DNA from 4 places in the Agathobaculum sp. Marseille-P7918 genome. Region 1 is predicted to be linked to each of the others. Evidence: predicted binding sites of a transcription regulator. Region 1 holds the regulator's gene; each other region holds the start of a gene.
What was found. Region 1 encodes Rex, which represses fermentation and respiration genes when NADH is low (regulators of the CRP and FNR family bind a similar motif). Its sites were predicted from a motif close to ATTGTTAANNNNTTAACAAT; they were not measured.

Region 1 (3,120 bases):
CGCCGCCTCTCATCGAAGCAGCCTATTTAGTATATCAAACCGAGAAGCATTTGTCAAGAAGTTTTTTCAATTTTTTGTTTGCATCCAGTTTGACCGTCTCTATATGAGACTTATACAGTATACCTCCCTTTTTTACTTTTGTCAACTGTTTTTTACCGTATTTTCGCTTTTTGTGACTTGTGGTTCTTTTCGCTTTCTGCTATAATAAATCATTATAATGCTATTTCATAAAAAGGAGGGGTCGGCTTGCCCATCAAAATAGCCGACAGTCTGCCTGCGCGTGCGGTACTGGAAAGCGAAAACATCTTTGTTATGACCGAGCATCGTGCGACTACACAGGATATTCGGCCGCTGCGCATCGCATTGCTCAATCTGATGCCATTGAAAATCGTTACGGAAACGCAAATTCTGCGCTGCTTATCCAATACGCCTATTCAGATTGAGGTGGACTTGATTCAAACCAAGACCTACCACTCCAAAAACACACCTGAGGATCATCTGCTTACTTTCTACAAGACCTTTGATGATATTCGCGATCAAAAGTATGACGGTTTTATCATTACCGGCGCTCCGGTAGAGAATATGCCGTTTGAGGATGTAGAATATTGGAATGAGCTGGTTGAGATAATGGATTGGAGCAAGACCCATGTCCACTCCACTCTGCATATCTGCTGGGGCGCGCAGGCCGGCTTATACCATCATTATGGTATCCCCAAATATCCGCTTCCTCACAAGATGTCCGGTATCTTTCGTCATCACATGCTTTTTCCAAAAGAACCTCTTCTGCGCGGCTTTGACGACGTTTTTTCTGCTCCGCATTCCCGTTATACTGAGGTGCGCGCTGAGGACATTCGCCGGGATGATCGACTGCGTCTGCTGGCAGAGTCCAATGAAGCCGGCGTATACATCGTGGAAGCGATGAATGGCCGTCAGATTTTTGTGCTCGGCCACGGGGAATATGACTCTGATACGCTCAAGAAGGAATATGAGCGAGATTTAGCCAAAGGCTTGAACCCTGCTATTCCAGCTCACTACTTCCGCAACGACGATCCGGATGATGAAATTCTTGTCACATGGAAAGCCCATGCGCACTTGTTCTACACCAACTGGGTTAACTACTACGTCTACCAGACTACACCCTATTTTCTCGATAAAATGTAAATTTGTAAAAAAAGAAACGGCCTGCAGGCCGTTTCTTTTTTATTCCTCTGTCGCGCTGACCAGATGGCACAGCGTCATCAAGCTATCGGACAGATGTACATTTTCCACCGGTACACCCAAGCCACCCAAGTGAAGATCCTCTCCTGTAAAATTCCACAGGCCGCGGATGCCTTGATCGACCAGCTCCCGTGCAATCTCCGGCGCATTGCTCCTCGGAATGGTAAGCACTGCCACATCCGGCTTGTGAGCCGCAATAAACGACGGTAAATCATCACTGCTGCGCACCGAATAGCCGCCGAATTCCTTTCCCTTGAGATCCGGGTTTGCATCAAATGCGCACAGCAGACGGAATCCGCTTGCACTGAAATCAAAGTTATTGAGCAACGCCCGACCCAGGTTGCCTGCACCCAGCAAAATCGCTGTGCGGCCTGCACGCAGACCGAGAATAGAGCCCAATTCCTCCATCAGCTTGTCAATATTATATCCATAGCCCTGTTGCCCAAAGCCGCCAAAACAATTAAAATCCTGCCGAATTTGCGAGGCCGTCAGACCCATGCGCTCAGCCAACGCGCGTGAAGAGATGCGCTGCACGCCTTCAGCCTTCAGTTCACAGATATTTCGGTAATAGCGTGGCAGCCGCTGAATGACCGCTTTGGAAACCTCTTGCTTTCGTTCCACAGGCTCTCTCCTTCTTCCTTCATTGGAATATTTTGATGATTACAGTCCGGCGATGGTATCCAGCACGTAATCCGTAAATTCTTGCGCAGTTGCGCCGGTATCACGGCCGGTAACAACCACTTTTTTCTCTTCAAACATGCAGATGTCCAGTGCGCGATCGAGCTTTTTCGCCAGCTCGACTTCACCGATATGCTCGAGCAGCATCACAGATGCGCGCAACACGGACGACGGATCGGCATACTTTGCGCGGCCTTCCTGCACCATACGCGGCGCAGAACCATGAATCGCCTCAAACATCGCATAACGCTTGCCAATATTGGCCGAGCCTGCGGTGCCGACGCCGCCCTGAATTTCTGCCGCTTCGTCAGTAATGATATCACCGTACAGGTTGGGCAGCACAACCACCTTGAAGTCACGACGGCGCTTGTCGTCGAGCAGCTTTGCGGTCATGATATCGATGTACCAGTCGTCAAACTCGACTTCCGGATATTCCTTTGCCACCTTCTGGCAGGTATCGAGGAATTTGCCGTCGGTCGTTTTAATGATGTTCGCCTTGGTGACGCAGGAAACGCGGTTCTTGCCGGTCTTACGTGCATAGTCAAACGCCAGACGCGCGATACGCTCACAGCCCTGCGAAGTGGCAACCGTGAAGTCGATGAACAGGTCGTCGTCGATCTGCACTCCCTGCGAACCGACAGCGTAACCGCCTTCGGTGTTCTCACGATAGAACGTCCAGTCGATACCAAGTTCAGGCACCTTGACCGGACGTACATTGGCAAACAGGTCGAGCGCCTTACGCATCGCCACATTTGCGGACTCTACGTTCGGCCACGGATCGCCCTTACGCGGAGTCGTGGTCGGCCCCTTGAGAATGACGTGACACTGTTTCAATTCTTCCATCACATCGGGCGGAATCGCGCAGCCAAGCTCTGCACGACGCTCAATGGTCAGGCCGTCGATGACGCGAAACTCCACCTTGCCCGCCTTGACCTTGTCAGCCAGCAACACCTCAAGCGCATGCTGTGCCATACCGGTGATCATCGGGCCGATGCCGTCGCCGCCGCACACGCCGATGATGAGCTTGTCGAGCTTAGAATAGTCAATAAAGTCGTCCTGCGCCTTCATATCCGCAATGCGCTTGCGCTGGCTTTCGACGACCGCTTCAAACTTCTCCAAAATGGACTGGTCGATAGACATGGGAATGTCCTCCTATTGAATTGATATTATTTTAACAAGAATTCTATGTTCTGTCAAGAAAAGCAGAGCAGAGAGAGCCTTGCG
Region 2 (3,120 bases), on a different contig from region 1:
ATCACGCCCGCAAGCCCCTGCACCGCATTGAACGGCACGCCTGCCAACACAGCAGTCGCCGCTGCCTCAGCCGTGCTGCCCATCAGCAGCTCCATGCCGGTTTCGTAGACATAATATCCCGCAACCATCACGAGTTCCGCCGGGATGCCGCAGAGCGCCACACGCACCAGCGTGGACATGTGTTCCCGCTTCACCATATGATGGTACAGCCAACCGCCAACCAGCGCGGTCAGCGCCTTGATGGCAAACGTTCCCGGCACCCATGCCATATAACCGCCAAACAGATCGGCCATCATAGAACCAATGCCAGCGGCCACCGCTCCTATGCCCGGTCCAAGCAGAATGCCGCAAATCAGCACCATGCCGTCGCCGAGATGAATATAACCTTGTGTGGGAGTCGGAATTTTAATGATCATTGTGGCGACAGTGGTCAACGCCGCGAGTAATGCGGCTATAATAATGGTTTTGGTTTTATGATTTGTCATGTTATCAGCGCCTTCTTTCTGTTTTCGCTTTCGATGGTACCATTATAGTCCGATTGTGGCATGTAAGAAAGCGTCAGTTTTTGCATTTTATACAATGCCAGATAGAGACACGCAAAAAAACAGCCGCCCATAGGACGGCTGCTCATTTGCATATATAATTTTGCTTTAACGCTTGTTGGAACGCTTCCAGATATGCATTTTCTCCGCGTCTGCAATCAGCTGCTCACGGAAATCAGGATGCGCTATCGAAATCAGCGCCTCGGCACGCTGCCATGCAGCCTTGCCCTTGAGGCTAACCATACCATACTCGGTTACAATGTAGTGCGTGGCCGAACGCGGATCGGTTACGATCGATCCGTTCGCCAGTGTCGGGCGGATACGGGATGCCACCGTACCATCCTTCTGCTTGAAGGTCGACGACAGGCAGATAAAGCTCTTGCCGCCCTTAGACAGATATGCGCCCATGACAAAGTCCAGCTGACCGCCCGTACCGGAAATCTGCTTGGTGCCGGCAGACTCCGCATTGACCTGACCGCACAGGTCGATATCGACCGCATTGTTGATGGAAATAAAGTTGTCAATCCCCGCGATGACATGCACATCATTGGTATAATCGACCGGCATGGAAGCGCACTCCGGATTGTTGTCCAGATAGTCATACAGCTTCTTGGTACCGGCAGCGAATGCATAGGCCTGACGGCCGCGGTCGATGTTCTTGTTCCGTCCGGTGATCTTGCCTGCCTTGGCAATATCAACAAACGCATCGACATACATTTCCGTGTGTACGCCCAGATCCTTCAAATCGGATTCCGCAATCATGGCACCGATGGTATTCGGCATGCCGCCGATACCCAGCTGCAGGCAGGCGCCGTTCGGAATCTCAGGCACAATCAGCTCCGCAACCTTTCTGTCCACCTCGGTTGCCGCAGCCGCACCCATCTCCGGCATGGGCGCATTATTTCCCTGAACAATCATGTCCACCTCGGAAACATGGATGCAATCCTCCATGCCGCCCAAGCAGCGCGGCATATTTTCATTCACTTCTACAATGATCTTATCCGCCACATCGCACACGGCACGCAAATGCGATGCCTGCGGACCAAAGCTGAAAAAGCCGTGGCTGTCCATCGGCGCAACCTGCAGCATGGCCACATCGACGTGACCGATACTCTCCCGATAAAAGCGCGGCAGTTCGGAATAGCGCATCGACGAATAGAAGCCTGCGCCGGTAGCGATGAACTTGCGCTCAATACCGGACATGTGCCACGAGTTCCATGTCATATGTGCCGCAGGATCTTCGATCTTATAGATTTCCGGCACACGCATCAAAACACCGCCGCGGAAATTGACATCCGTCAGCTCCGGCAGACGCTTGGCCAGCGCCTGATCCAGCACGTCCGGTGTGCCGACACACCAGCCGTAATCCACCCAGTCACCCGACTTGACTACCTGAACGGCTTCTTCTGCTGTTGTCAGTTTACTTTGATAAAGTGCTGTGTAATCCATTTTGCCACAACCTCCATATTGTCTATTCTTTAACAATCTCTATTCATTATACTATAATCGCATATACAGGTCAAGCAAAGGTTTGTATTATGTCAAAACATTCCCATGATTATCCCAAAACTTTTCCTTGATTTTCTGAAATAAAGTGGTACAATGGTAAATGACTTTCACGGCACAGTACGATAAAGTGAATTTAGGAGGGTCCCTTATGAAAACCAAAAAGCTGCTGGCGCTGATGCTCGCCGGTGCGATGAGTCTTTCCATGCTGGCCGGCTGCGGCGGCGGAAAAAACGAAGATGCGGCCACGGACACCAACGGCGACGCAAATACGGAAACCGCCAGCGATCTGGCTTATGTGCAGGACAAAGGCAAAATGGTAATCGGCTACACCGTATATGAGCCGATGAACTACACCGATGAAAACGGCGAATTTACCGGCTTTGATACCGAATTTGCCAAGGCGGTCTGTGAAAAGCTGGGTGTCGAGCCTGAGTTTGTTGAAATCAACTGGGATACCAAGGTAGTCGAGCTGGACGCCAAGAGCATCGACTGCATCTGGAACGGCATGACCATCACGGATGATCTGAAGGAAAACATTGCGGTTTCCGATCCGTATGTCAAGAACATGCAGGTCATTGTTATCAAGGATTCCAATAAGGACACCTTTACAGATACCGCTTCCCTGTCCGGTGCCAATCTGGTTGCCGAGGCCGGTTCTGCCGGTCAGTCGGCAATCGAAGCGGACGAGAATCTGTCGCAGGCCAATCTGACCACCGTCACCAAGCAGACCGACGCTCTGCTGGAAATCGAGTCCGGCGCCTCCGACGCAGCGGTGCTCGACTGGACACTCGCCAAGAGCATGATCGGAGAAGGCACAGACTTTGCCGATCTGATGATGATCGATGGCGTCGAGCTGTCGGTTGAGGAATACGGCATCGGCTTCCGCAAGGGCAGCGACCTTTGCACTGAAGTCAACAAGATTATGGCGGAGCTGGTCGAGGACGGTACGCTTCCCGCGCTGGCTGAGAAATACGGTCTGAGTCTTGCCGAGTAATCTATTACAATAAGAAAGATATGGCCGACGGGACAGCATTTTTATGCTGCCCCGCCTGCCTTTGTTTGGGGAAAG
Region 3 (3,120 bases), on a different contig from region 1:
GACGCGACTGCGGAGCTGATGGCTCGTATCCGCTGCATTTTCGACAAGGCGGATGTCATCTGGCAGACCGGCCAGCTCGGCAAGGTCGATCAGGGCGGCGGCGGCACGGTTGCGATGTATCTGGCCAACCGCAACATCGACACGGTGGATGCCGGTGTGCCCGTACTATCGATGCATGCACCGTTTGAAGTGATTGCAAAGCTCGACCTGTATATGGCGTACAAGGGCTTCGGCGCGTTCTACAAGGACTGAACCTAAGGAAAGTAACAATTTGGTGACAAAAGGGCGGCTTTTGCCGCCCTTCATTACGTCTATGTTACATTTTGCAGTTCACGACTCCAAGCTATGGTATCATAAACTGAACCCGAAAAGATCATCTGGCAGGAGGTTCCAAAGATGACATTTAAACAGGTGCTTTCGTACTTTCTGACCGGTGCGGCCGTACTGTCTGTGACAACCACAACGTTGGCCGCAGAGGATCTGCTGCATGACAATGCGGACGGTGCCGCCGATGTGCAGGCACAGATATCCCACGCAGAGAAGGTGCAGACTTCGTACGATCTGTCTAAAGAGGGCTGACAAAAGCGGCCGCTGTGCTCAGCACAGCGGCCGCTTTTTGTTTTTTCAGTCCAAAACGGAAAATTCGATTTCTTCCAGCGGGTAGCCATCCTCGAGGATCATAGGGGCGTGCAGGTTGTGGTCGGCAAGCGATTCGGGCAGATGTGCAAGCGTGAAATGAAGCTGGCTGCCGCCGCCTTCGCGTGGGGACAGCAGCAGACTGCCGCCGTGCAGCTGCGCGATGCGTTGGATGAGCGGCAAACCCAATCCGGGCGGCGTACCCTGCCGCGCGAGTGCAAGGTACTCGTCGAGCGGAGCGGGCATCTGCCAGCCGGACAGCAGCGCTTCAAAGCGTGCAGCATCCAGACCAGGGCCGCGATCGGCAACCGTGATGGTGAAAAATGCGCCGTCATCATACAAGCTCAGGGAAATATCGTCGTCCGGCGGCGTGACATGCAGCGCATTGGCAAGCAGGTTGTACAGTGCGGTGCGGATGAGCTGCGGCTCAATCAGTGCGATACAGCTATCGTCCGCATGCACTGTGATGGGGGCGGCGTTGCTCGAGGCGTGCGTGGACGCCTGCTCCGCAGCGCTGCGGCACAGCTGGGCCAGATCATCGTGGTGCAGCTGCAGCTGCTCGGTCAGCGGTGGGTCATGCAGAAAGTCCGAATGCATGAGCAGACGGTGCAGCCGCAGACACTGACGGCGCAGGTGCGCGGCAAGCGTGGGATCGTCCACCTGTGCAGCGTCTGCAAGCAGCGTGCCCAGATACTGTGTGCCCTTGGCGTGCAGCACACGAAGCGTGCCGTCATAGGAGGCGCGGTCGTCACGCACAAAGGCCAGTAGCGCTCCATCGCGGTGCGGGAGGATTTCCAGACGGTATTCCAAACCGTCCAGTTCTTCATAAACCGTGTGCGGTGCGCGCGCGGCAATACAATCGCGCAGAGCTGCTGCCGCCTGATCGCTGAGCAGCTGGTCGATGCGTTCGAGCGGGTGCAGCCCGGTCAGGCGAGTGGCGATTTCATTGCTGTTTTCAATATAAAGTGTGGAAGAAACTGTGACAACCGCTGCGTCGCGCAGACCGGTGCGAGCGAGCAGCTCACGCAGGGTTTTCTCGTCAATGTGTGAAAAGAACGTATCCGCCATCTCTATCCTCCAAAATATTTTTGTTTCTCTTTTCATGAGTATAAGGCTGCGCAGTGACTGAAATACTATATTTTGTGGGATGTGCTTATTATACCACCAGACGGGAATGCATTGCAAAGAAAAATGTACAAAAAGCCCAGTCGTAATGACAAAAATTTCACAAATATTACACCTTGCGGCAGACGACCCGTTTAGTGTATAATAAAACCATCGACAGAGACTCATTAAAAACATTTTAGGAGGATACTGTAAATGGCTATCAAAGTTGGTATCAATGGCTTTGGCCGTATCGGCCGTATGGTTTTCCGCGCTGGTCTGAAGAACCCGAACATTGAGTTCGTAGCGGTAAACGACCCGTTCATGACTCCGGACTACATGGCATACATGCTCAAGTATGACACCATGCACGGTCGCTATGACGGCACTATCGAGTATGACGACAACTCCATCACTGTGGACGGCAAGAAGGTTCTGTTCCACGCTGAGATGGATCCGAAGAACATCCCGTGGGGCAAGGACGGCGTTGATTACGTTGTCGAGTCCACCGGCGTGTTCCTGACCAAGGAGAAGGCGCAGGCGCACATCGACGGCGGCGCTAAGAAGGTTATCATGTCCGCTCCGTCCAAGGACGACACCCCGATGTTCGTTATGGGCGTTAACCAGGACACCTACACCAAGGACATGACCTTTGTTTCCAACGCTTCCTGCACCACCAACTGCCTGGCTCCGATTGCTAAGGTTCTGGACGAGGCGTTTGGCATCACCGAAGGCCTGATGACCACCGTTCACTCTACCACCGGCACCCAGAAGACCGTTGACGGCCCGTCCAAGAAGGACTGGCGCGGCGGCCGTGCGGCTTCCGGCAACATCATCCCGTCCTCCACTGGCGCTGCTAAGGCAGTAGGCAAGGTTTATCCGAAGCTGAACGGCAAGCTGACCGGTATGTCCATGCGCGTTCCGACCCTGGACGTTTCCGTTGTTGACCTGACCTGCAACCTCGCTAAGCCGGCAACCTACGACGAGATCTGCGCTGCTATGAAGAAGGCTTCCGAGACTCCGCTGTCTGAGGGCGGCCTGCAGGGCGTTCTGGGCTACACCGACGAGGACGTTGTTTCCTCCGACTTCCTGGGCGACGCTCGCACCTCCATCTTCGACGCCAAGGCTGGCATCCAGCTGACCGACACCTTCGTGAAGGTTGTTTCTTGGTACGACAACGAGTGGGGCTACTCCAACAAGCTGCTGATGCTCATCGAGCACATGGCTGAGGTTGACAACAAGTAAGTTATCCTCTTAAAACCCACAAAGCACCCTTTCCACAAGGAAAGGGTGCTTTTTTGTTTGGCATATGATATAATCACAGCAGAAAATGAGGTGGTTCATATCAAACGGAAATACAGCCAAGAGGAAGTCGAAACG
Region 4 (3,120 bases), on a different contig from region 1:
ACCTGACCCTGTTCTTTGCAGCCGGTCAGGGCCACCGCGATGGTACCGGCGGCGACCACTACGGCCATGAAGGCATGGTCAAGCGCGTTATCGGCGGCCACTGGGACCGCGCACCCCGTTTGGGCGAGCTGGCGCTCTCCAATAAAATCGAAGCCTACAACCTGCCGCAGGGCGTTATCTCGCACATGTACCGTGATATCGCCGCGCACAACATCGGCACGATTACCCACGTCGGCCTCAAGACCTTTGTTGACCCGCGCAACGGCGGCGGTAAGCTCAACGAAAAGACCAAGGAAGATCTGGTCACGATCGTTAACATTGAAGGGAAGGAACGCCTGCTGTACAAGGGCTTCCCGATCAATGTCGTATTCCTGCGCGCATCCTACTGCGATGAATACGGCAACTGCACCGTACATAGAGAAATCGGCCCGCTGGACGTTACCGCAATGGCGCAGGCGTGCAAAAACTCGGGCGGTAAGGTCATCGTACAGGTCGAGAAGATTGTACAGGGCGGATCGCTCGATCCGAAGCTGGTTGCCATCCCGGGCATCTATGTTGACTCGGTTGTCATCGGCTCGGAGGAAGAGAACATGCAGTGCCTCGGCATGCCGTATGACGGCGCACTGACCGGCGAATTCCGCATCCCGGTGGACGCTATTCCGCCCATCCCGATGGACGCCAAGAAGATCATCGCCCGCCGCGCAGCGATGGAGCTGCCGCAGGACGCGATTGTCAACCTCGGCACCGGCGCACCGGAGAAAATTGCTAACGTTGCGGCGGAAGAGGGTATCTCGGACAAGATGACCCTGACCGTCGAGGCTGGTTCGATTGCAGGCGTGCCCTACGGCGGCACTCAGTTCGGCGCAGCGGCAAACGCGATGTGCATCATCCCGCACAACGTACAGTTTGACTTCTATCAGGGCGGCGGTCTGGACGTTGCTTTCCTCGGTCTGGCTGAAACTGCACCCAACGGCGACCTGAACGTTTCCAAGTTCGGTACCCGTCTGGCCGGCGCGGGCGGATTCATCGATATCACCCAGAACGCCAAGAAGGTTGTCTACTGCGGCACCTTCACCGCCAAGGGCCTCAAGACCGCCTGCGAGGACGGCAAGCTCGTCATCACGCAGGAAGGCGCCAAGAAGAAGTTTGTCAACCAGGTGGAGCACATCACCTTCTCCGGCGACTACGCCAACGAAGTACACCAGCCGGTTCTGTACATCACCGAGCGCGCTGTGTTCGAGCTGCGTCCGGAAGGCGTCACCCTCATTGAGATCGCACCGGGCATCGACCTGCAAACCCAGATCCTTGATCAGATGGAATTTGAGCCGAAGATCGCTTACCAGCCGGACGGCTCGATCAAGCTGATGGATGCTCGCATCTTCCGTGAAGAGCTGATGGGCCTGGCGAACGATTAAATTTCGATTTTTTCTGTGTGTGTGTTGTACAGATGTTGGGTATATTGTTAATCATTTAACAAACTTTCGTAAAACCCCTTGCAATTCTCCGCACATTTGATAAAATATTAACGAACTCGAAAGAGACATTAAACTGCACCGGTGCATCCGGTGCCAGAGAAGAAAAGGAGTAACAGCCAAATGAACGTTTACATCTGTTCCGCTGCCCGTACCGCTATCGGCACTTATGGCGGCACCCTTCGCGACGTACCTGCCGCTCAGCTCGGCATCGCTGCTGCCAACGCTGCCATTGAACGCGCCGGCGTTGACAAAGCCGCTATCGACGAATGCCTGTTTGGTCAGGTATTGCAGGGCGGCGTTGGCCAGAACGTAGCTCGTCAGGTATCTCTCGGCGTCGGTATGCCGCTTGAGACCCCCGCTATGACCCTCAACAAGGTTTGCGCATCCTCCATGCGCGCCATCTCTCTGGGCTCCCAGATCATCCGCTCCGGCGAGGATCAGATGATGCTGGTCGGCGGCTGTGAGTCCATGTCCGGCGCACCGTATATTTCCCGCAACATGCGCTGGGGCGCTCGCATGAACGACGTAAAGTTTGTTGATATGATGGTTTATGACGGCGTATTCGACGTATTCAATCAGTACCACATGGGCGTCACCGCGGAAAATGTTGCTGAGAAGTACGGCATCACCCGTGAGATGCAGGACCAGATCGGTTATGAGTCCCAGATGAAGGCTGCCAAGGCAATTTCCTCCGGCCGCTTCAAGGACGAAATCGTTCCGATCGAGGTTAAGAAGAAGAAGGAAACCGTTATTTTTGATACCGACGAGCACTGCCGTCCCCAGACTACCATCGAGGGTCTGGCAAAGCTGCGCCCGGCCTTCAAGAAGGACGGCACGGTTACCGCAGGCAACGCTTCCGGCATCAACGATGCAGGCGCAGCCATGATCATTGCATCTGAGGATTTTGTTAAGGCGCACGGCCTCAAGCCGCTGGCCAAGATTCGTTCGTTCGGCTCGGTTGGCTGCGATCCGGCTATCATGGGCATTGGCCCGATCGAATCCACCCGTCAGGCTCTCAAGCGTGCCGGTCTGACTGTTGCAGACCTTGATCTGATCGAGTCCAACGAGGCATTTGCGGCACAGGCTGCTGCTGTTAACCGTGAACTGGGCTTTGATATGGAGAAGGTAAACGTCAACGGCGGCGCTATCGCACTCGGCCATCCGATCGGTGCAGCAGGCTGCCGTATCACCACCACCCTGCTTCACGAAATGATCAAGCGCGACCTGACCATCGGCCTTGCCACTATGTGCATCGGCGGCGGCATGGGCGAAGCCCTGATCGTGGAGCGCGACGAGCTCTGCAAGTAAAAACCGGCAGACAGCTTTTCGCGTCCTCTCCGCATTGATTCCTGTAATTTGAATGGGTATCCGTCAGTTTTTTCACTCTGACGGATACCGGTTCGTCAGAATGTTTGAAAGGAAGTCTTTAGCAATGACTGATGTAGTAGTTGAGAAAAAAGGCCATGTAGCGGTCGTTAAGATCGAGCATATGAAGGCCATGAACGCGCTTTCCACTGATATGTATGCTCAGTTGGAAGAAGCGTTTGACGAAGTCGGCAAGATGGACGACGTATACTGCGTTATCCTGACCGGCTCCTCGACGGTCAACAAGAAGGGCAAGACGGTCAACTCCTTTGTTGCCGGT

Region 2: a site for Rex is predicted at 2,009-2,028, ahead of ACESSO_RS03595 (butyryl-CoA:acetate CoA-transferase). Genes of this name have one in related genera too.
Region 3: a site for Rex is predicted at 1,849-1,868, ahead of gap (type I glyceraldehyde-3-phosphate dehydrogenase). Genes of this name have one in related genera too.
Region 4: a site for Rex is predicted at 1,459-1,478, ahead of ACESSO_RS03635 (acetyl-CoA C-acetyltransferase). Genes of this name have one in related genera too.

Annotation. Positions count from the first base shown of each region.
Region 1 covers NZ_CAXTXI010000004.1:288,772-291,891, reverse strand. The annotation lists gene metA (homoserine O-succinyltransferase) at 247-1,161, shown strand; gene ACESSO_RS08445 (redox-sensing transcriptional repressor Rex) at 1,201-1,839, opposite strand; gene ACESSO_RS08440 (isocitrate/isopropylmalate family dehydrogenase) at 1,879-3,036, opposite strand.
Region 2 covers NZ_CAXTXI010000002.1:52,419-55,538, forward strand. The annotation lists gene ACESSO_RS03590 (ECF transporter S component) at 1-485, opposite strand, end outside; gene ACESSO_RS03595 (butyryl-CoA:acetate CoA-transferase) at 651-1,991, opposite strand; gene ACESSO_RS03600 (transporter substrate-binding domain-containing protein) at 2,200-3,045, shown strand.
Region 3 covers NZ_CAXTXI010000003.1:45,488-48,607, forward strand. The annotation lists gene ACESSO_RS05450 (aminopeptidase) at 1-252, shown strand, start outside; gene ACESSO_RS05455 (hypothetical protein) at 397-579, shown strand; gene ACESSO_RS05460 (sensor histidine kinase) at 625-1,704, opposite strand; gene gap (type I glyceraldehyde-3-phosphate dehydrogenase) at 1,957-2,985, shown strand; gene ACESSO_RS05470 (DUF5808 domain-containing protein) at 3,043-3,120, shown strand, end outside.
Region 4 covers NZ_CAXTXI010000002.1:60,594-63,713, forward strand. The annotation lists gene ACESSO_RS03630 (acyl CoA:acetate/3-ketoacid CoA transferase) at 1-1,415, shown strand, start outside; gene ACESSO_RS03635 (acetyl-CoA C-acetyltransferase) at 1,596-2,783, shown strand; gene ACESSO_RS03640 (enoyl-CoA hydratase-related protein) at 2,908-3,120, shown strand, end outside.